One region of the [Clostridium] saccharolyticum WM1 genome, then DNA from elsewhere that is predicted to be linked to it. Evidence: riboswitches for the same ligand, from Rfam matches in the RefSeq annotation. Region 1 holds a riboswitch; each other region holds the start of a gene.
What was found. A riboswitch is a leader RNA that binds a small molecule or an ion and turns the genes downstream of it on or off. The one in region 1 is predicted to bind tetrahydrofolate.
Positions count from the first base shown of each region.

Region 2: it holds a riboswitch for tetrahydrofolate, as region 1 does, so the genes downstream of both, CLOSA_RS15775 (ECF transporter S component) here and CLOSA_RS05835 (folate family ECF transporter S component) in region 1, are expected to answer to the same signal.
Region 3: it holds a riboswitch for tetrahydrofolate, as region 1 does, so the genes downstream of both, CLOSA_RS10910 (folate family ECF transporter S component) here and CLOSA_RS05835 (folate family ECF transporter S component) in region 1, are expected to answer to the same signal.

Region 1 is NC_014376.1:1,235,889-1,243,779, forward strand. It holds gene CLOSA_RS05825 (cyclodeaminase/cyclohydrolase family protein) at 22-648, shown strand; gene CLOSA_RS05830 (formate/nitrite transporter family protein) at 669-1,577, shown strand; THF riboswitch at 1,587-1,681, shown strand; gene CLOSA_RS05835 (folate family ECF transporter S component) at 1,730-2,266, shown strand; gene CLOSA_RS05840 (bifunctional folylpolyglutamate synthase/dihydrofolate synthase) at 2,279-3,550, shown strand; gene CLOSA_RS05845 (putative manganese-dependent inorganic diphosphatase) at 3,657-5,303, shown strand; gene CLOSA_RS05850 (sulfide/dihydroorotate dehydrogenase-like FAD/NAD-binding protein) at 5,372-6,205, shown strand; gene gltA (NADPH-dependent glutamate synthase) at 6,249-7,631, shown strand.
Region 2 is NC_014376.1:3,388,633-3,396,523, reverse strand. It holds gene CLOSA_RS15780 (excisionase family DNA-binding protein) at 1-60, opposite strand, end outside; ZMP/ZTP riboswitch at 321-401, shown strand; THF riboswitch at 468-583, shown strand; gene CLOSA_RS15775 (ECF transporter S component) at 731-1,633, shown strand; gene CLOSA_RS15770 (N-formylglutamate amidohydrolase) at 1,668-2,474, shown strand; gene CLOSA_RS15765 (class I SAM-dependent methyltransferase) at 2,566-3,201, shown strand; gene CLOSA_RS15760 (helix-turn-helix domain-containing protein) at 3,366-3,689, shown strand; gene CLOSA_RS15755 (helix-turn-helix domain-containing protein) at 3,868-4,122, opposite strand; gene CLOSA_RS15750 (VirD4-like conjugal transfer protein, CD1115 family) at 4,137-5,939, opposite strand; gene CLOSA_RS15745 (DUF1697 domain-containing protein) at 6,087-6,626, shown strand; gene CLOSA_RS15740 (DUF3991 and toprim domain-containing protein) at 6,713-7,645, opposite strand; gene mobP3 (MobP3 family relaxase) at 7,661-7,891, opposite strand, start outside.
Region 3 is NC_014376.1:2,326,189-2,334,079, forward strand. It holds gene CLOSA_RS10890 (sensor histidine kinase) at 1-336, shown strand, start outside; gene CLOSA_RS10895 (GTP pyrophosphokinase) at 395-1,105, opposite strand; gene CLOSA_RS10900 (Mrp/NBP35 family ATP-binding protein) at 1,130-1,966, opposite strand; gene CLOSA_RS10905 (Cof-type HAD-IIB family hydrolase) at 1,979-2,773, opposite strand; gene CLOSA_RS10910 (folate family ECF transporter S component) at 2,922-3,494, opposite strand; THF riboswitch at 3,555-3,652, opposite strand; gene CLOSA_RS10915 (phosphatase PAP2 family protein) at 3,688-4,236, opposite strand; gene CLOSA_RS10920 (CidA/LrgA family protein) at 4,401-4,784, shown strand; gene CLOSA_RS10925 (LrgB family protein) at 4,765-5,457, shown strand; gene fliB (flagellin lysine-N-methylase) at 5,570-6,730, opposite strand; gene CLOSA_RS10935 (manganese efflux pump) at 6,826-7,446, opposite strand; gene nagE (N-acetylglucosamine-specific PTS transporter subunit IIBC) at 7,637-7,891, opposite strand, start outside.

The DNA of each region.
Region 1 (7,891 bases):
ACAGCAGAATGGAGAAAGAAAATGCTGGAAAAAAGTTGTAACATATTCATCGAAGAATTATCTTCAAAATCACCGGTTCCAGGTGGCGGTGGTGCGTCGGCATATGTCGGAGCACTTGGAATGGCTCTTGGTTGCATGGTAGGAAACCTGACTCTTGGTAAGAAAAAATATCAGGAGGTAGAGCCCGATATTATAAAACTATTAGAAAAATCGGAGAAAATTATTATAGAGTTGAAAGAACTGGTAAGCAAAGATGCCGAAGTTTTTTATCCGCTCTCACAGGCTTATGGGTTGCCACAGAATACAGAAGAAGAGAAGGCAGAGAAAGAGGCGGTTCTTCAGCATGCATTAATTGCTGCGACTAAGGTTCCACTTGATATTGCAAAAACGTGTTTGGAAGCTATTGAGCTTATTGAAGAATATGCGATAAAGGGAACACGTATTGCAGTCAGTGATGCAGGTGTAGGTGCAATATTCTGCAAAGCGGCGCTACAGGGAGCTAAACTAAATGTTCTTATTAATACTAAGATTATGAAAGATCAGGAATTAAAAAACGTTGTTGAAAGTGAACTGTCTGAAACTGTACGGGCAGGGATGGAAAAGGCAGACCGGATTTACCAATATGTAGAGACTTTGTTAAAGTCTTAAAGTGGTAAAGGAGCGTATTTATGAATGGACAAAATTACCTGACATCACCGGAAATTGCGGAAACTACCATCCAGACAGCAGTCAAAAAAGCAAAGACACCTGTAATTAATCAGTTACTTCTTGGGATTTTAGCCGGAGCATTTATTGCTTTTGCCTCAGAAGGATCAAATATGGCGGCATTCAATCTTTTAGCAAAACCGGAAACCTATGGACTGGGTAAGGTATTGGCTGGCGCAACTTTTGGAACAGGTCTGATGCTGGTGTTAATTGCAGGAGGGGAACTTTTTACTGGAAACACGATGATGATTGCCGGGGTTCTTGATAAAAAGGTGAAAGTAAAGGATATGCTTAAAAATTGGTGCTTTGTGTATATCGGAAATTTTATAGGTTCCGTATTCATTGCCTATATGATAAATCATTCAGGACAGCTAAGCAGCGGCTCCAATATGTTAGGTGCAATGACGATTAAAATTGCGGCCAATAAGGTCGGATTGTCCTTTTCACAGGCATTTATTCTCGGCATCCTGTGTAATTGGCTGGTTTGTCTTGCAGTTTGGATGGCATATGGCGCCAAAGATATCACAGGAAAAATATTTGCAATATTCTTTCCTATTTGGCTCTTTATAACCTCAGGATTTGAGCACAGTATAGCCAATATGTATTACATACCTGCCGGAATTATGGCAAAAAGTAACGGCGCATTGGCTGAGGCTGCCGCACAATTAGGGGTTACGGCAGAAAAACTGGGGCATCTGAACTGGGGAAGTTTCATTACCAAAAATTTAATACCTGTAACACTTGGAAATATTGTAGGAGGAAGTTTATTTGTTGCCTCCATATATTGGTTCGTCTATATCAGAACCAATAAAAAACAGGAAGTGACTGTAGTTTCTGAAGAAAAGACAGCCAATGAATGTACAAATAAATAATAAGATTTGGTTAGAGTAGGGACAGTGCGTTAAGTACCGAAGGATGGGAAGTTGTCTTTGGGCGAAAGGCTTGATGCTTGCGGTGCTGTCCCGCATCCGCTACCACTTAAAGAAGAGACTTCTTTCGTGGTGGATCACAAGAAAGGAGTTATATGAAAAAAATATATAAAGAATGGTTTAAAGAGTACGTTTCTATAGACACACATTCATTGGTTACTATGGGATTATTAATAGCAATTGAAGTAATCTTGACCCGGTTTGTATCCATACAAGCCTGGAACCTGAGAATAGGCTTTGGATTTTTGCCGATTGCTGTTGCAGGTATGATACTTGGACCTGTCAGAGCTGGTATTATGGCTGCTATAGCAGATTTTCTTGGTGCAATATTGTTTCCGTCAGGCACATTTTTTCCTGGGTTTACGTTTACGGCATTATTGGTAGGGATTTTATACGGCATTTTCCTTTATAAAAAGATGAATACACGGAGAATAGCCACTGCAATTGGAATCCACCAATGTATTCTGAGCCTGTTTGTTAATACATTTTGGCTGTCAATTTTATATGGTTCCCCCTACTGGCCTTTATTTACGACTAGAATTGTGCAGACAGTAATTATGCTTTTTGTTGAGGGTATCTGTCTTGTAGCGGTATGCAATAAGAAAGTAAGCCGGATATTGGCTTTTAAATAGCAGGAGGTATGTATGGACATCACGGAAGCTATAGAATATATAAATCAAACAGCATGGCAGGGAAGCAGGCTGGGACTTGAGAGAATGGAAATTCTGCTTGGGTTGATTTGGAACCCCGAAAGAAAGTTAAAATATATCCATATTGCAGGAACAAACGGCAAAGGTTCCACAGCGGCTATGCTTGCCTCTGTTTTGACTGAAGCAGGATATAAAACAGGACTGTATACCTCACCCTATATACAATGCTTTAATGAAAGAATCCAAATCAACGGGATTAATATACCGGATGATAAGATAATTGAAGCAGTGGAGCATATAAGAGGATTTGTTGACCAAATGGAGGACAAGCCAACAGAATTTGAACTTATAACAGTGATTGCATTTCTCTATTTCTATCAATGTCAGTGTGATATTGTGGTTCTTGAAGTAGGCATGGGAGGGAGACTGGATTCTACCAATATTATACCGGTACCTGAGGTTGCAGTGATTACTGCTATTGACTTAGACCATACCAGGGAACTGGGAAATACGGTTGAAAAAATAGCCGGAGAAAAAGCAGGTATCATAAAGAATGGTTGTGACGTGGTTCTTTATCAGCAAAGGCAGTCGGTTTTTGAGGTGATAGAATCCGTATGCAGTGATAAATCAGCCCGGTTACATCCTGTGGATTTTAATTATATTGAGATTATCTGCAGTGATTTAAACGGACAATGCCTGAATTTTGAAGATTTCCACGATATTAAAATAAGCCTGTTAGGAGAATATCAGCAAAAAAACACAGCAGTTGCACTGAAGACACTGGAAATATTGATTAAAAAAGGATGGAATTTTACGGTAAGAGGTATTAAGGAAGGTATGAAGAAAGCAAAATGGCCCGGCCGTTTTGAGGTTCTTACCAGAAAACCGTATTTTATTGTAGATGGTGCCCATAACCCCAACGGTGTCCGGGCAATGGCGGATAATATTAACGCATACTTTAAGGACAGGAAAATCATTTTTTTGGTCGGAGTCCTTAAGGATAAAGACTATGAAGCAATGATGAGGCTGATTATGCCCTATGGGAGCAAATTTATTGTTGTACAACCTGAGAATTCAAGAGCACTTTCCCAAGGTGAACTGGCTGATTACTTAAGAAATAATAGTAATGCAGATGTATCAGAAGCAGATAATGTGGAGACTGGAATTAAGACGGCCTTAAATCTGGCAAGAGAAGATGAAGTGATTATTGCCTTCGGTTCACTCTATATGGTAGGAAGCATAAGAAATTTTTTTTTACAGGATTGATTTAATTAAATGTATGTTATCCCATATAGGATTTTACCTCCTATATGGGATAACCTCTTTTTTTACCGGTACCTTCCGGGAGTACCCGATGTTAGAGGAGGAAGATATGGAAGAGATTATATATATAACAGGCCATAAAAATCCGGACACTGATTCCATATGTTCAGCGATTGCTTATGCCGAGCTGAAGAAAAAGCTCGGAACTAAGGCAGTTCCCATAAGAATCGGAGATATCAATAAAGAAACGGAGTTTGTATTAAGGTATTTTAATATCGAAGCACCGGAATATCTTGAAACGGTACGGACTCAGGTATCAGACTTAAGCATGGATATTGTACATCCGGTGTCCGAGGATATTTCCATAAAGGTGGCGTGGGGAATCATGCAGAAAAACAATGTCAAGGTTCTTCCTGTTGTAGGTGAGAAAGAAGAGCTGCTTGGAATTGTAACACTTTCGGATATAACAAAAAGCTATATGAATGCACTGGAAAATAATGTTCTCTCAGCAAGTAATACTCCTCTAAAAAACATCGTAGAAACATTAAATGCAAAGCTTTTGCACGGAAAGGACGAGGACTTCAAGAATTCGGGAAAGGTTGTTATTGCAGCCATGTTGCCGGAAAGTCTGGAGCCTTATATTGAAACCGGAGATATGGTGCTTGTGGGAAACAGGAAAGACAGCCAGATGAAAGCAATTGAACTGGGAGCCAGCTGCATTATTGTTTCCTGTGGAGGACAGATTGATAACGAAGTCCTTGTGCTGGCCGAAAAATCCCATTGTATTGTAATGGAAACAAATTATGACACCTTTACCGCAGCAAGATTGATTAATCAAAGCATTCCGGTCGGCTTTATCATGACTAAGAAAGAGCTTACTTATTTTAATATAAAAGATTTCACCGATTCAGTGAAGGAAAAAATGCTTAAAACCAGATACCGGAGTTATCCGGTGGTGGATGAATGTAACCGAATGATGGGGTTTATTTCAAGATATCACCTCATCTCACAGAGAAGAAAAAAGATCGTATTGCTGGATCATAATGAAAAGACACAGACTGTGGATGGGATAGAGCAGGCTGAAATTATTGAAATTATTGACCACCACAGAATAGGAGATATACAGACGTCAAATCCTGTTCTGTTTAAAAACGAGCCACTGGGAAGTACCTCAACCATAATAGCTAATATGTATTTTGAAAACGGAATGAAACCGGCAAAAGGTATCGCAGGAATTCTATGTGCCGCCATCCTGTCGGATACGATGAAATTCAAATCCCCCACAAGTACTTTTGTGGATCAGATCACAGCTTCAAAACTTGCTGCCATTGCGGACATTGACATTGATGAATTAGCCGTTGGATTGTTCCAGGCGGCATCCTCATTAAAGGACATGAGTCCGGAAGCGATTCTGAAAAATGATTTTAAGGAATACCAGTTTGATAAATACAAAGTAGGAATCGGGCAGTTCAATACCAACGATATGGAGGGATTTTCTGATATTAAAGCGATGCTACTTGAAAGTATGGAAGTACTTAGGAAAGAAGGGCGATATAATTTAATTGTTCTCATGATCACAGATATGATGAGAGAGGGTTCACAGCTGCTTTTTAAAGGTCATGATAACCAGTTGATGGAGAAAGCATTTTCAACTGAGTCTGATACCGACAGTATCTATTTAAAAAATGTAGTCTCAAGAAAGAAACAGATACTGCCTGCCATTGCAAATGCTGCTGAAGTGGCGAGTAATCTGTAGTCCTTATAAAGCTTGTGTATAAACGCAGATAAAAATAGAGTAGAACATGTACAGGAAAGGAGCTAATTATGTATCGAATCACAAGAAAAAAGGCCTTGAATCCAACTGTTACTTTAATGGAAATAGAGGCACCCATGCTGGCGAAGAAAGCAGAACCCGGTCAATTTATCATCCTGCGAACAGATGAAAACGGGGAAAGAATTCCTCTCACGATTGCAGATTTTGACCGGATAAAAGGTACAATAACAATTATTTACCAGGTGGTTGGTGCAACAACGGAAAAACTGAATCATATGGAGGAAGGAGACTCTCTCCAGGATTTTGTCGGTCCTCTGGGACGAGCAACGAATACGGAAGGTAAAAAGAAAGTTGCAGTCGTAGGCGGTGGTGTGGGATGTGCCATAGCCTATCCAGTGGTAAAGAAGTTTTTTGAACAGGGGACTGAAGTGCATGCAATCATAGGCTTCCGGAATAAGGAACTTGTTATTCTGGAGGAAGAATTCAGGGCAAATAGCAGTAAGCTGATTTTGATGTCGGACGACGGCAGCTGTGGTGAAAAGGGACTGGTTACCGATGCCTTGAAAAAGTTAATTGAAAGCGGAGAAGAATATGATGAGGTTATCACCATCGGACCTTTGATCATGATGAAATTTGTATGCAAATTAACGAAGGAATATGGAATTAAAACAGTAGCAAGCATGAATCCGATTATGGTGGATGGCACGGGAATGTGCGGAGGATGCCGTCTTACGGTTGGAGGAACCACCAAATTTGCTTGCGTGGACGGACCTGAATTTGATGGTCATGAGATTGATTTTGATGAAGCTATGGCACGTTCGGTTATGTATAAGCCCTTTGAGAGAAAGGCGCATGAAGAAGTCTGCAATTTATACAAGATGTAGTGAACCGCTAGGTAATGGAATGGAGGAATAAGGATTGGCTAATATGTCATTAAAAAAGAACGAAATGCCTGCCAGAGAAGCAGAGATCAGGAATAAAGATTTCCTTGAGGTTACTCTGGGATATACGAAAGAGCAGGCAATAGATGAAGCAAAACGCTGTCTGGATTGCAAGCATAAGCCCTGTGTCAATGGATGTCCGGTTCGGATTAATATACCTGCCTTTATTAATGAGGTGACAGAGGAGAATTTTGAGAAAGCATATGAGGTTATTACCCAGGCGAGTTCATTGCCTGCAGTCTGCGGAAGAGTATGCCCGCAGGAGACCCAATGTGAGGCAAAATGTGTCCGCGGCATCAAGGGAGAACCTGTTGCTATCGGAAGATTGGAACGTTTTGTTGCAGATTATCATAATGCAAGTTCCATGGTAAAGGTGGTGAAACCAGAATCCAATGGGCATAAGGTGGCAGTAATCGGTTCCGGCCCTTCCGGTCTTGCTTGTGCAGGGGATCTGGCCAAAAAAGGATATCAAGTTACAGTATTTGAAGCACTGCATCTTGCTGGAGGAGTTCTGGTGTACGGAATCCCTGAATTTAGACTTCCCAAAGCAATTGTACAGAAGGAAGTGGATTCCTTAAAGGAACTTGGGGTAGATATCCAGACTAATATGGTAATAGGAAAGACTATCTCTATTGATGAGCTTATGCAGGAGTACGGATATGAAGCTGTATTTATTGGGTCTGGTGCAGGGCTTCCCAAGTTCATGAACATAAAGGGAGAGAATTTGAAAGGAGTATATTCTGCGAATGAATTCCTTACAAGAACTAATCTGATGAAGGCTTATAAGGCAGATGGCACAACACCCATACAGAAAGGAAACAGTGTAGCAGTCGTAGGCGGTGGAAATGTAGCGATGGATGCCGCAAGATGTGCAAAGCGTTTGGGCGCTGATGTAACAATTGTTTACCGTCGTACAGAAAAAGAGCTCCCGGCTCGTTTGGAGGAGATAGAGCATGCAAAAGAGGAAGGAATCAAATTCTTATTTCTGACGAATCCTATTGAAGTTACTGGGAACGAAGAAGGCTGGGTGGATGGATTGATATGTCAGAAGATGGTATTGACGGAACCGGATGCTTCCGGTAGACAAAGGCCAGAACCTTTACCAGGCAGTGAATTTCGCATGTATACGGATTGTTTAATTATGTCTATAGGAACCTCTCCCAACCCCCTAATCAAGGATACTACATCAGGCTTGGATACGCAGAGATGGGGCGGAATTATAGCAGATGAAGATACCGGATTAACTTCCAGGCCTGGCGTCTATGCAGGAGGTGATGCGGTTACTGGCGCAGCAACTGTTATCCTTGCAATGGGTGCAGGAAAGAATGCAGCAGCTGCAATTGATGAATATATCATGAAGCAGGAGTAAGTGAGAGGCTGAAGAATTCCTTTTTGTAATGATAATTGATGGTTATTAAGGAGGCATTTTGTGCAATAGAGCCGGCTATTATGCGGAATGACAGCTGCACAGAGTTGCCTCTCTGAAACCAGTCAATTAAATTGTGCTTTCGATACTCTGGACAATGGCTTTCTGTTTGTGATATACCATGACCTTATGTAGATGACCTACAAAGTAATCAAACACTGGCAAATACAGGCAAGTGACCCGTTTGCCAATGAAAATACCCG
Region 2 (7,891 bases), 2.2 Mb from region 1:
TCTTCTCTTTGAGATACCCCATTGATCAGCGGCCTGCTGTACGGATATATAATCAAGCATTTGTATTCCTCCAACTTGTGTCTTTCTCTCAGTATATACGCAATCGCGAATGAAAGCAACAACCGCCTTGCAAAGCCAGTCCTCTCACTTTAATTAAGAGAGGGAGCTGGCTGTGCGCAAATTCGAAAAATTTCTATTAGGTTCTTTTGCTTGGAAAGAATTCTTGAAAGCCTGCGAGCTCACGCTATATCATGCAACGAGTCCAATAAATTTCTATTTGTGCCTTGAAGTTGACAATACTAATGAGCAGTGGTAATATAAATGTGCTGTATGACTGACGGAAGTGGATTCAACCACAGGGAGTACAGCGTTTTGGAAAGCCGACCGTCTGGGCATGATGCTTGGATTGGTGGGTCTTTTTTATTTTCTGAATGCACTTAATACCATTCAGAGAACATTTGAATCAGAGCAGAGTAGAACGTTGTGCGTAAATCATTGATTTGCAGTGCCTTCTGAACGGGGAGTTGTCAGAGGGACGAAAAGCCTTTTAGGGCTTACGGTACAAGGTTCGCATCCCGCTGCTGCATAAGGAGAAGCGGTGTAATGATTGTGCCTCTTGTTGTGTAGCTGTGCTGCATGACAGGAGGTGTATTTGATGGTTATAACTTAGAATTTCAATTTAACAATAAACTTTCTATGTCACGTTCTATTTAAGAAGGGAGAAGTTAAATTGAAGAATACAACTTTATATGTGCGCCGCATCACAATCTCTGCGGTATTTCTCAGTATTTCACTTGTTTTAAAAACAACATTTTCTTTCTACATACCCGTGTTTGGTCAAAATGGAATGAGTGTTGGCATCTCCGGCATTTTCTCCATTATGCCATCCCTGTTATTCGGGCCAGTATATGGCGCGGTTGTGTCCGGGCTTTCTGACTTTTTGGGTTACCTTTTAAAGCCTGTTGGAACCTATATACCTCTTATGACGCTGGTCGTAGCTGCCGGTGGATTTATCCGGGGCGCATTATGGTCTGTCCTGCGCAACAAAGACAACAAGAAAATGAGAATGATAGTTGCAATTTTTTCCGTACTCATGTTATTAGCAGGGATTTGTAATATTGCGTTTCTGGCTGCCGATGGCGTTAATCGTGAATTCTACAATCATGTACAAAAAGAAAACGTCAATACGGACAACATGCACCTTATCAGTAAAATGCTGATTGAAAGAACCATTGGTACAAAAGATCCATCGGGAAATCTGGCAACATATATTTCTTGGGTCACAACCGCAATGATTGGATGCGCAACTCTCGGCATCCTGTTGTTAGCCGCTGATCTCTTCCTGTCGAAAAAGATTTTTCATGACACAAGCAGGGAGCATATCCCCCAACTTCTTATCGCTATGATTGGTTCCGGTTTGATTGTCACAACTCTTAACACAGTCGTATTGCGTGAAACAATTTTTACCGCATGGAAGGTACTGCCGTTTGCAGTCATATGGATTCCCAGAGTAATTGAAGAAATCCTTGGCAATACAGTCAAGGCATATTTTGTGGTCATTCTGATGGGCATTTGCAGAAAACAGAATACCCTGCAAGAGATAATGAATGGGTCATCCGTTAAGTTCAAATAGAAATCAAAGACTCGTAAGATTGGAGCGGAGCATTTTGGAACACTATACGGTTTTAAATGAAAACGTACACCAGTTTCCGGTGGTGATTGATTTACCCCACAGCGGCACCTTTGTCCCCGAAGACATTCGCAGTAGCTTCCTTAAAGGCGTCTGTCTGTCAAACACAGATTGGTTCTTGCCGGAGCTATACGACTTTCTTCCTGCAATGGGCTGCACCACGATCATCAACCACCTAAGCCGTTATGTGGTAGATATGAACCGGCCGGCCGAAAGTGCAAAAAAGGGGGATTATCGTCAAACCGTGGTCTATCAGGAAAACACTCAAGGCAGCCGTTTGTATTCTTCACCGCTGAATGAGAATGAAATTAACCGTCGGGTAGGCCTGTATTATGACCCTTATCATCAGGCGCTTGAAAAACTTTTGCGTGAAAAATTAAAGGTGTATCCGTCGGTTCTCCTTTTGGACTTGCACAGTTTCTTCCTTGACTTTGGCGATGGCGGCAGCCAAGATATTTATTTATCCAACCGATGCGGCGTTACATCCTCTGAGCAGACGTTGTATGGACTGCACGAAAATCTTACAGCACAAGGCTACAGTGTTATAGATAATGCAAACTTGGGAGGACATATTATTAATCATTACCGTGAGCTTTTTGGCGAGCGGATTGAGGGTGTGATGATGGAACTGCGGTATACAAAATATATCGCAGACCGCTACTTTGGAGAAGAAGAGCTAACGGATAGAAACGAAATGCTTTTTCAATCTGCAAAGCAGAAGCTAAAGGAAGCGTTTATGCGACTGCCTTTGTTTTGGGGGGTAAATATAGAACAGTCGAAATAGCAACGCGTATTTTACGGTATATGTCTACAATGGAAATAATTTCTACGTATCCCGATATAATCAATAAAATCACAAAAGGAGGAATAATCCGATGGAACAAAAAGATTACTGGAACAGTGTATCGGAGACAAAACAGTTTACAACGCCATTTCAGGCAAATGAATTCGCCAATTATCTCGATCTCAATGCCGTCATTCTTGATGTTGGGTGCGGCTATGGCCGTACATTAAACGAATTACATCATCTTGGGTACAGGCATCTGATTGGCATGGATTTTTCGCAGGGAATGATCGAACGGGGAAAACAGCAGGCTCCTTATCTTGACCTCCGTTTGAAAAAAGATGCAGGGATTGATTTGCCGGATCATAGTATAGACGCAGTGATACTCTTTGCCGTCCTGACTTGTATCAAAAGCAATGAAGAACAGCAGGCTCTGATTTCCGAAATAAATCGTGTATTAAAACCTGACGGAATTCTCTACATCAACGATTTCCTTATCAATTCAGATGAACGAAATCAAGCCCGCTATCAAAGCTTTGAAGAAAAGTATGGCATCTATGGTGTCTTTGAATTGCCGGAAGGCGCCGTTCTTCGCCATCACTCAGAGAAATGGTTGAAGGAGCTTTTGCTTGATTTCCGTACATTAAAGTATGAACGCCTGACATTTACAACTATGAACGGACACAAATCGAATGGATTTTATTTCATAGGAAGGAAACTTTCCTAAGTCTATCGTTTATTCTTAAGTTACCTTCAAAAAACAACCAGTATATCTTGCTTTTCATCAATGACCTAGGTTATTATTGTTTTTTGTTCTCCCTAACAGTCATCACTGGTTCGTTCTCAATCCTAAGCCCATACTGTAAAATTGGGTGAGGAGGTGAACTTACAGTGGAGGAATTGCTGAACTCATTTGGTCAGACCATAAAGGAAGCCCGGATTGCCGCAGGCATGACACAGGATGCCCTTGCGGAACAGGTCGGAGTCACGCCAAGATACATAATGGCCATTGAAAATGAAAACAAACACCCAAGAATGCCGGTACTACTTAAGATTATCCGCGCCTTGAAAATATCAGCCGATACGATCTTTTACCCAGAAATTCAACATTCAGACAGAGAAAAAGAACAGCTCATGCATATGATTCAGCTGTGCGGCAAAAAGGAAATCAAAATAGCCGCCGCAACCATCAAGGCGCTATTGGATGCCAGATAAGCAGAATCCATCTTCTTTCTTCGGAGGTGGATTTTCTTCATGTTAAAGTAATTATTGTTGTTTCTCTGTGTTTAAAGAAATCCTTAGAGTGACAAGTTCACTGCATAGGCCATGATGACACATACCATATGCCGCCGACAGGACGCACTGCTCCCTTGGCGGTAGGGTATGTGTTTTCTCATTTCACCGTAAACAGCAGACTACTCTTGCCGCCGTTTTCCCGCCAGCGCTGTTCCTTTTGAAGATAGCCGGTCTTTTCGAGGTCGGCGATGGCTCGCTGTACCGTGCGGCGGGAGAGCTTCAAGTCCTTAGCAATCGTACCGATTGCAGGATAACAGGTTCCGTCCCTGTTCGCCCGGTCTTTCAGATACCGGTAAACCGCCACGGCACGGTGTGGGACATTTTCAGCATAGAGTGAGGAAAGATAGTTCAAATCACGAACACCCCCTAATCGGTACGTAGAGGCATGGTGGGAAGCTCCGACTCATGCTCCTGCACTGGAGTATGCAGCATACCTCCGTTGCGGTCATCACCGGGAGGCTCCGGAAATTCAGCAAAGTCATCTTCCTCATAAGCACAGCCTCGCTGGAGGATTTCCTGCTCCAGCTCAAAGCGGTCGGCATAGTGAACCTTTCGGGCGGCACGTTCCTCCCCCTCAAAGGGCTTTTCGAATCGGATGCCCCATTTCAGAAACAACGGCAGCTTGGTACGCATAGGACAGCAGCCGGTTTTGGCCAAAATAAAGTTCCCCTTGGGCAGAGTTTTCAGCTCATCCGGTGTCATCAGCGGGCGCTGGATCATCTGCAGGCTCTGGCTGGGATCGTTCTTTCCTCTGCTGATGGAACCGGACATGACGGTTTTATTCCCCAACGCCCTTGAGAGGATATCTGCGCTTTCCGAGTTGGGTGCAAAGCCTCCAAATAAAATGTCCTGACAGTTATCAATGATAATTGCGGAACCCTCCTTGCCGTAGTTTTTCTCAAGCTGAGCGAAGGATTGAATGATGGGTACCATGCTGATGCGGCGGGAACGGCCTGCGGAGAACATCATCTCCATTGACTGGATCTTAGGGATGGTTCCGATCTCATCGGCAAAGATCATGACCCGGTTGGGAAGCTTGCCACCGTATTCATCGGCCACGGTCAGCATCTCCCGGTAGAGCTGTTGCAGGAACAACGACACCATAAAGTATTTCGTGTTATCTTCCTCCGGCAACACAATAAAGATGGCACACTTCTCCTTGCAGAAGGTTTCCGTGTCCAGCGAGCTGTCGAAGCACAGAATCTGCTCCATCTCGGAATCCAGAAAGGCATTGAGGCGTGACATAGCCGTAGACAGCACGGAGGCCATTGCTTGGTCTGCGGTGTTGAGGGCGGCTCCCGCAAACCATCTTGCCTTATGGTCAGTCGGTAACTTATCCATAAGCAGCTGGAACTGACTTTTATTCTTCACCGGGGAGGGAGCCAGCAAATCCTGTATCATTTTGAACACCGATATGATGTGCCGCTTCTCCGGAGGACAGTATTCTGCAATCAGCAGAATCACGGATGTCAATAATCCCTCGGCGGCATCGTAGAAAAAGGCGTTCTGCCCATAGCTTGCCGAATCCTCGCCGCTGCTGGAGATGATGGTCTTGGCAGTGATTTTGGCATACTTCTCCGCTTTAGCTTTCAGCGCGAGATTCTCCGGATTTTCCATGTAGGCATCCATATAACGGTTCACCAGCTGCAGGATGTTATCCCCATCCGAGCGTGTGGGGTTACGCAGATCCAGCACAGATATTTTGTAGCCATAATAATCCTTTGCGATGCCTGCGTAGTTTCGGAACAAATCCCCCTTGGTATCGGTGCAGAGGAAGCTCATGCCAGAGGCGCAGGCGTATTCGATGTTGGGGTATAGAAAGTTTGCGGTTTTACCTACACCGGCAGCACCGATCATGAGGCAGTGAATATCGCCGTCATCAATAAGGGCGGTGGTAGAGCCTGCCTTTTGCTTACTCCCTACCACAAGCCCCTGCAAGGTGGGCAGATTCTGCCCACGCCGCCATTTTTCCGGCTCGTAGGTTACATGTGTGTATGTCCGTCTGATTTCGCTTTCTGTGGCAAAACGGGCGGTACCGTGCTGACCGTCACCGACCGTTTTAGATTTAATGCCGCTAAGGGTATAATAGTGTGCTAAAAGAGAAAGACCGCCGATGACAAAAAACATCACGGCGGCCACTGCAATTAGAATAGTTACTTGGGATAACATAGGGAACTCCTTTCTTTTATTTGAATTGAACTTGTAGTATAATGACTGTAAATATTGGCCTTAGAAATATAAGGCTCGGCAATTGTTAATCAAGTTTAAGATAGTAGACGAATTATTAAATCAGAATTCTAAGAGGTGAAATTGTATATGAAAAGATACATTGCATTATTAAGAGGTATCAATGTAAGCGGCAAAAATAAGATAGCAATGTCTGAACTAAAAACAGGTTTTGTAGAAATGGGCTATACAGAAGTTTTTACACACCTCAATAGCGGCAACGTTATCTTTTCAAGTGATATAGATGATACGGCTATTCTTGTAAATACAATAAAAATGATGATAAAAAACAAGTTTGAGTTAGATATACCAGTTTTTATTATTTTACAGGAAGAATTGGAAGATATATTAAATAATGCGCCCGATTGGTGGGGCGATGATAACAAGGACATATATGATAACCTTATTTTTATGTTTCCTCCCTTATCTTATAACGAGTTTTATAATAAGGTTGGAAATCCTAAAGAGGAGTATGAGAAAGTATACAATTATAAAAATGCTGTTTTCTGGTCTTTTAACCGAAAAGATTATCAAAAGACAAATTGGTGGTCAAAGACTGCCAGTTCAAATATAAGGGACAAGATTACAATCCGAACAGCAAATACAGCAAGAAAAATAGTTGGAATATAGTCTGCAAACTCCAGTTAATCCGCTTTAGTAACATTTGGTTAATAAGCAAACTGAGCATGACGGTTACTCATCAGCTGTCATGCTTTTTATGTCATTACCATAGATGGTGCGGCTTGCTCCTGCGAGTATAATGCTTTCAAATCTTCATTCCAGTCCTTGTGTGCGGAAACATCATACACCACATCTTCAAATCTCTGCTGCCGTAATGTTTCATGAATGCGGCTGGCGGCTTTATGACCAGCTTTATCATTGTCCAGACAAAGTGTCACTCGTTGAAGCTGAGGGTACAGTTCCAATAGTTTTAGCACCGGCTGTTCCGACACACCGTTCAGCGCCACATAACTGGCGTTTTTCCAATTCTGTGGATGCAAACTGATGTAGGACAGCAGATCAATAGGTGCTTCAAACACAAACAGGTTGTTGGGGCTTGGATTCTTGGAAACGTAATGAAAGCTGTAGGCCGGATGGCTGCCCTCTACATTGATGCGAAAAGCACTGCCGGTTGCCGTACTTTTCTTATGGGCATGGCGGGCAACGCATTTTTCATCGAAGCCAACAAACACAGCGTTGTGGTATTCTGCATCCTCAAACAGCAGCTTCTCTCTGGCAAACTCCGACACCACCTCTCGGCTGATACAGCGCTGTTTAATGAGATAAGCAAACACCCGGCGCATATCCGTGTGCGCTGGCGGCAGAGCGAATGGCTTTCGCTGCTCCGGTTCACTGAATTTGCTGTGCTGCCGGTATTCTACTCCTTGCTCACCACCCAGCAGGAGGCTAACCGCCTCCGGGAAAGACAGATTATAGAGCCGTTTCACAAGATCAATAGCATAACTGCCCTCCTCAGAAGCGTGATCGTACCAGCGGTTGCCCCGAACGGTGATGCTGTGATCGCTGGCCAGCCGCTTATCCCTCCCTGATGGCAGGAGCTTTTCTCCTTGCCGCTGGAGGAAGTCCACCAAGTCTACGGAGTTGGCTCGTTCCTTTTGTTCGTCTGTAAAATGGATGTAGTCTGACATGAGTAAAACCTCCCATCATAAATAAATTTGCGGCGCATAGTCATCCCGCTTGTGACCCTGCGCCTGCTTTTTCTCCTGCAGCTTCCGTCTGCGCTTGCAGTCGATTTGACCGGCAGCGATTCCTGCGGTTCTTCGGTAATCCTCCCGGAACAAATTCTCCAGCCGATGCATAAGCCGGGTGGCTGCCAGTAGCACCGAGGGATTGCGATAGTTGTTGATGTTGTCAATAAAGTACTGCGCATAGAC
Region 3 (7,891 bases), 1.1 Mb from region 1:
CTAAAACAGTTAATCACCATTTTACTGGACAATGCCTGCAAATACGCAGGTAAACAAGGTTCTGTATTTGTCAGCTTAAAAAAAACTTCCCATAATGCAGTTTTAACCGTTCAGAATACAGGAGATCCTATTCCAGAAAAGGAACGGGACCATGTTTTCGAGCGTTTTTACCGGACAGATAAATCAAGAGTGAGGAAAGAAGGGGGATACGGCCTTGGCCTTTCCATTGCAAAAACCATCGTTGACCACCATAAGGGAAGGATCAGCCTGACCAGCGGTCCTGAGACAGGAACAGTTTTTATTATCAGCCTGCCTCTGCCTTCCCGGCAGCAATGAACCATAATATAAGAGAAGGGAGCAATTAGGGGTTTTCCCAATTACTCCCTTCTTCTATTTATTTAGTAACGGAAATTCCATGATCCTCAATCTTTTTTCTGATATTGAGCATCCGTTCGTCTGTCTGAGCGATTACATCCGCACATTCTCTCAGTTCTTCACTGATTTCCTGGGAATACGTTTCCACTTCTTTCTTATATTTCAACTGGTGATCCAGGCTGGCCCAGAAATCCATGGCAATGGTACGGATCTGGACTTCAGCCCTCATCCACTTTTTCTGATCCGAAAAGAACACGGGAATCTCTACGATCATATGATAGCTGCGGTATCCGTTTTTCTTCGGATGCCGGATATAATCCTTAATGGCTATGATATGCACATCATCCTGGCGGGCCAGCATCTCAGCAACCGCATAAATATCATCCAGAAAGGAACAGATAACACGGATCCCTGCAACATCATCCAGGTTGTCCATCATGGATTCCAAAGAAACCGGCAGCCCTCTTCTCTGCAGCTTCTCCACAATGCTTATGGGCTTTTTGACTCTGGATTTGACCAATTCTATAGGGTTTCTGGAGTTTCTCACTGACAGCTCGTCGTTAAGGACCTCCAGCTTTGTCTTAATCTCCCGAATCGCACAGGTATACATCATCATAGCTTCCTGAAACTGGTATGCCTGCTTCATAAGGGGATCCGGGACTTGAACCAGATTAGGAACATTTACTATGGACTGGTTCAATTCACTATTGGGGTTCATACTGATGTTCATTCTTATTCCTCGAAATGTATTAACTTAAACTTTTTCGGCTGCCGAAACTGCTTCAAGAAGCCACTGAGCCTCTAAAAATTCAATGGTTCCCTCATCCACTGCTGCCGCGATCCTTGGATCAATGGGAATCTTTGCCAACACGGTAAGGCCGTTGTTTTTAGCAGCTTCATCCACACGGCTTTCTCCAAATACCGAAATCTGTTTACCGCAGTCCGGGCAAATTAAATAGCTCATATTTTCCACCAGGCCAAGGATTGGTATATTCATCTTTTTCGCCATATTTACCGCTTTTTCTACGATCATGGTAACCAGCTCCTGAGGGGAGGTCACAATGATGATTCCGTCCACAGGCAGAGACTGGAACACAGTCAGAGGCACATCTCCTGTTCCAGGAGGCATGTCCACGAACATGTAGTCAATGTCTTCCCAAAGGGCTTCCTGCCAGAACTGCTTGACTGCTCCTGCGATGACAGGTCCTCTCCAGATAACCGGATCCGTCTCATGATCCAGGATCAGATTTGCCGACATTACTTCAATTCCCGTTGCAGTGGTGGCAGGAATCATAAGGCCGTTTGGTGTCATGCCCACACCGTAATCCGAAAGACCAAAGGATTTCGGAATCGACGGACCGGTAATATCCGCATCTAAAATGGCTGTTTTATATCCCTTGGCATTCATGCCCACAGCCATCATGGAAGTCACCAGGGATTTTCCCACCCCACCCTTTCCGCTTACAACGCCGATTACCTTTTTGACTGTGCTGGAAGGATTAAGGGGTTCCAAAAAACTTGCCTGCTCCCCCCGGCTGCTGCAGGTCTCACCACAGCTATTGCAGTTATGTGTACAATTTACCTCACTCATGAATCATTCCTCCTAATTTAAATCTAATATATGGAAGACGGCCTTTTTTAAGCCATCTGCGTCTATAGAATCTGTTATATATCCGGCGGTATCTTTAACCTCGTCAGAAGCATTTCCCATGGCAATCCCAAGACCAGCGCCGGTGATCATGGAGATATCATTTTTGCCGTCTCCAATGGCAGCCATTTCATGGGCAGAGAAACCATAATGCTCAGCCATTTTTAAGATTCCGTTCCATTTGCTACCCCCTGCCGGAATCACATCAATGGCCATCTCATCATGCCACCGTATAAATTCACAGCCTGCAAGACACTTTCTCAGCCTGTTTTCCATGTCCGTAGAAATGTATGGAATCATCTGGTAGATGGGGTGATTTCTGGCTCGTTCCACATTGAAAACCGGCGGAATCCTGGTGCCGATTTCCAGCTGGACCTGTTCCACCATGGAATTCACCATATTAATGTACATGCAGTCCCCTTCCATAAAGAGGCACGGAAAAGGCTCCTCCTCCAACAGTGCCAGCGTCCTCTCAACTTCCACAGGATCTATGGGAAAATCATAAATAACCCTGTCTTTGCAATAGCAATACTGACCGTTTAATGTCACATAACCGTCAAAGGTAATTCCCTCTAAAAGATTTTCCTCTTCCATTTCCAGCTTATGACGTCCTGTTGCAATAAAAAGCAGGATCCCCGCCTTTCTGGCTTCCAAAAGGGCCTCCTTTGCACTGTCCGGAACCCTTCCTGTTTGAAAATCCCGCAGCGTACCGTCAATGTCAAAAAAAATAGCCTTAATCCGTCTTCCCATTTACCGTCATTCCTTTTTAATCTGATGATTCTTATCCGCCTGATGATGCAAACACTTATGATTATAATATGAAAGAAGGCTTCTGTCTACGAAATTCATTGTTAAAAAGGCCTGTGCCGTCATTCATGACGCTACAGGCCTTTGTACATTATTTTGTTCCAACGGTCCGTGTTCTGCGGATTGCCTTAAAGACCCCCATGGTATCAAGCGCTTTTGCCATGGTATAAAAAATCATGGAGTCAATGGGCCACATGACCAAGTTTTTAAATACCCTGGCCGGAAGAAGGACCATAAAGCCTTTTCCATACAGGACGGAAAGACACATGGTATTAAGAATCACATTACAGACCAGCATGACCAGGAACTTGGAAACCAGGACCCTTCTTAAGGTGACAGGCTTCCGGTAATACATGCAGCCGTACATGATGCCTGACAGAACTGTAACCAGAGTCAGCCCCGGAAAAAATGCACCCGCAGGCTTTAGCAGGTATTTGAGAATATCCATGCTGCCGGAAAACAGGCCTCCTACAACCGGACCAAACAGGTAGGAAACCATTCCATTGGGTATGGAAGAAAAACTGACCCGAATGTAACTTCCCATGTTAATGGAAAACATACCTAAAACTATTGCTACTGCGCCAAACATGGCCGAGGTGGTGATGGTCCTTACAGATTTCAGCTCTCTGTAAGAATCGGTGAACAAAGTAACGAATTTTTTCATAAAAAATACCTCCTTTGCAGACCTCAAACTACAACCGGAGATAATAATCCTATCTTCTGATGCAGCGGGATGCGACCGGTGTACCGCAAGAAAATCTTTTCGTCCGGCTGACAACTCCCTGTTCAGCCGGCACTTAACGCACACGGGTCTACTCTGCGACTATGAAATTGTGTTTTGTAACGCCATCAGTATATCACAGATCCACTGGAAAGCAAGTATTTTTTTTAGAAATTCTTATATTTTCCACTGTGGAATGAACAAAAACAGCAATTAAAATGCCCAGGATCATACCTCCCAGCACATCCGTTGGAAAATGAACAAACAGATACATCCTGGAGACACTAATGAGAGCCGCAAGGATCAGGGCGGCAGCTCCCCATTTCCGGTTATAAAGCCAGATGCTGACAGCACCTTCAAAGGAGGCCAGTGTATGCCCGGAGGGGAAGGAGTAATCCTTTGGATTTCTAATCAGAAGGGGGATGCTGTCATCAATCCAGCAGGGCCTTTCTCTGGCGATCATATTTTTCAGAACCATGTTTCCGATCAAAAGTCCGGCCGCCAGAGAAAACAAAATGCAAAGACCTATAAATCTTGTCTTTTTAAAGCACAGCAAAACAACGCCGGCAGCGATCCAGAAGATCCCGTGGTCTCCCAGACTGGTTATCTCCTTCATAAACACATCCAGCCAGGAAGTATGTAACGATTGTAAAAAATATAGAATGCCGAATTCAATTCCAGCCATTACGGTTTTCTGCTCCTTTTCCATTCATGCCCCTATTATACCCTGACTCCCCCAAATTTGCCATCAAAAAATGAATCAAGTCAATAAAACCATTTGACAAGCCCTATATTTAAGTTTAGGATAAACCATAGTTGAAAAAGTATGGTAACAAAGGAGGCTTTGCAATGAAATACATCAGACAATTTACCATTATTCTTTTCCTATCCCTGGCTGGAGAAATCTTACATCTGTTTGTCCCCCTGCCTGTGCCGGCAAGTATTTATGGACTGCTGATCCTGCTGTTCGGGCTAAAAACAAAATGGATCCCATTAGAGGCAGTTGAGGAAGCCAGTACATTTCTCATAGACATTATGCCTTTGATGTTTATACCGGCTGCCGTCGGATTACTGGATTCCTGGGGGGTCCTCCGGCCTATTTTAATTCCTTTTCTGGTCATCACCCTGCTCTCCACTGTGATAGTGATGGTCATCACCGGAAAAGTAACCCAGTTTTTTATCAAAAGCAACCGCAATAGAAAGGCAGAAAAAGATGAGCAATGCAGTAAGTGATTTTTTATTTTTTGGTGCGGTATTGAGCCTCTTAAGCTATGAGCTGGGGCTTCGTTTGAAAAAAAGATTCAAATGGGCCGTCTTTAATCCGTTATTCATTTCCATTTGTATTGTCATGGCGTTTTTGTACGTATTTCATATTGATTATGAAGTATACAACAAAAGTGCCAAATACATCAGCTATCTTCTGACTCCTGCAACGATTTGTCTGGCTATCCCCCTTTACCGCCAGCTGGAACTGCTTAGGAAGCATTCCAAGGCGATTGTGGCCGGTACCCTGACTGGAGTCTTCACCACAATGGTCACCGTACTGCTTCTGGCCCTTGTTTTTGGCTTAAACCACCAGGAGTACGTTACCTTTCTGCCGAAATCCATTACCACAGCCATTGCTATGGGCATTTCAGAGGAAATGAAGGGATATGTGACCATAACGGTTGCCAGCATCATTATCACCGGCATTCAGGGAAGCATCATTGCAGAAACCGTATGCAGAATATTTAAAATTACGGAGCCCATTGCCAAGGGCATTGCCATTGGCTCCGCAGCTCATGCCGTAGGGACCACGAAAGCTATGGAAATGGGCGAAATCGAAGGGGCTATGAGCAGCCTTGCCATTGCAACCTCCGGACTATGCACCGTTTTATTTGCTTCTGTTTTCTCTAATTTTCTATAGAGGGCCATAAGGCAACTCCTGTATTCAAAAGAAACATCACAGGATAACAGGAATCACTCAGGCATTGTGTAAGCCTGAATGATTCCTGCAGCCGCTGTTTCTTCTTCCAATTTTAAAGCAGCCGTAGGATCTCTTCCAGGCCAAAGCTTTTCTCCGTACAAAATATTTTCTCCAAAGTATTTAGGTTCACGTCCGAATGCTCCACCTCTCTGGAGAACCGGTGGGACAGGTGTACAAATTCCTTAAAATCCAGCCTGCCTTTCTTTCTTTTAAAAACTGACTGTGCCATTTCCTGGATAAGAAGTGTGCTGACCGCGGCAAGCTTTACTTTTGCATAGGGGTTTCCGTCATAAACAGCCCCGCAGAAGTACGTATAGATAAAATACACCATAAGCTGTTCGCTCCAAAGTTCCCACTGGCGTTTTCGATCTTCCTCTTCTATTAAGTACCGGTCAAAAGCAATCCTGTTTTCTTCGTAGCTCTCCGCTCCGGCGTCAAATAATTCCCGTACAATGCTGCCCATATATTGAGGCCAGTCCGGGTTTAGGACTTCAAGCTTTCTGAATAAAGTAAACCACTCCTTCATTTTTTCATAGCGCATCCTGTTTTGGATCCTGCATCCGGTCAATTTCTTTACCACAAACTCCCTTCCCGACGTTCCCTCATACCTCTTCATCAATCCATCTAATTGGTACAGCTTTTCCTCACGGATTCTCCTCTGCATGTCATGAGAAAAGCCCAAAACCATGGCAATTCGCAAGCGGCAGTCCAGGTCCCGGTTTTGCAGAATGGAAAAAATCAAGTCTCTTCCATCCATGAGCTTTGTAAAGAAGAAAAAATCAAAATCAGGATAAGACTCTACTCTTCCATCCTCTTTCGTCAGAAAGTGTACAGGCTCCTGGCATCCAAGGATCAGTCCGGCCGCTTCCTCACAGGATAAAGACAGGGAAATCTCCCGGACTCCTTCGTATTCCTCCGTATGCCTTGGATAGTCTCTGCAGGTTTTACAAAGCATTCCCGGTCCGGCCTCCCTGTAAATATCACACAGATTGTCCGCATTTAAAAATGCACACCGCCTGCCGTACTGCTTAAAGGAGCTATTTTTCCAGTCAATAGAATGATAAAGTCTCCTGCCGAAAGCATCCTTTCGCATCCGATACCGTTTTTTTGTAGAATCGTCGATCATAATGGTCCAGCCTGCACAGCAGGTATCCTGACATGCTCCCGCCACACAGTGAAATTTATTATAATAATGTGGAATAGTAACCTGCATAAATGATTGCTCCTGTTTTTGATAACGATTATACCCCATTTAAAAATGAGGTGCAACTCATTTAAAGAGCAGCACCTCATTTTTGAGTCAGAAGATTATAATTTTCCAAATGCCAGAAACAAGAACAGTATACCGCTGACCCAGGTCAGGTCCCAGCCCTTCAGTGCAGCAATTTTATGCCCCAGGAACAGGCCGATGTACATGACGGCAATTCCTATCACCAGAGCGGAAAGTGCCGTAAGTCCGGGGGAAATCATTAAAAATCCGGATAAAGCCCCGGCTACCAGACTGTCCAAAGACATGGCCAGAGAGAACATAATGGTTTCCTTCCAGGAGAGAGACTTGGAGTGGTCCCAGTCCGCTGCCATGGGATTTCCGTAAATATTTATGATGATGCTCAGTCCGGAAATAGAAAATGTCAGATCCTTGTGAATATTCACATGGCTGTTGATATATTTTTTTATGGTATAATCCAGAAGCTTTATGATCCCCAGAAGAAACAAGCAGGAAAAAGCCGCTCCCTTCGCAAATCCCTCCGGCACCAATCCGCTGATCATGGTTCCAAAAACTAGTGCAGCTCCCAGACAGCCGCTGCAGATCCCATTGACCGCAATCACTTTTCCGAAGGATATTTTCAGACGGTTTGCCCCATAGGCAATGCTGGCAACAAAGGTATCAGTGCTTAGTGCCAGCACAAGAATGAATATATCACGCATATCCTGTCGAACTTACCTTTTTATTTTAATATATTCACCCGGGCTCCGTTTGGCCCCCTGAAAATCACCAGATTTCTCAATACTGAAGAATCCCGGCTAAAATCCTCATATTTCCTGCCCGGTATTAAGCCGTTTCCCAGGGACAAAAAAAGCAGGGGCATCAATTCGCCCCTGCTTTTCCTATTATTTATTACTGGCACAGCTTCTTAAATTCATCTGCTACAAACTGCACCTGCGGTCCTACAATAACCTGTACACTGGTTTTACCTGGCCGGATAATGCCTGCAACACCTGAAGATTTGATCTTCTTTTCATCTACAAGAGTATAATCCTTAATCTCCAGTCTTAATCTCGTGATGCAGTTATCAATGCTGGTAATGTTATTCTTACCGCCAAGTCCTTCCAGAATAATGGCAGCAACTGCCGTATAGTTGTTATTGGAAAG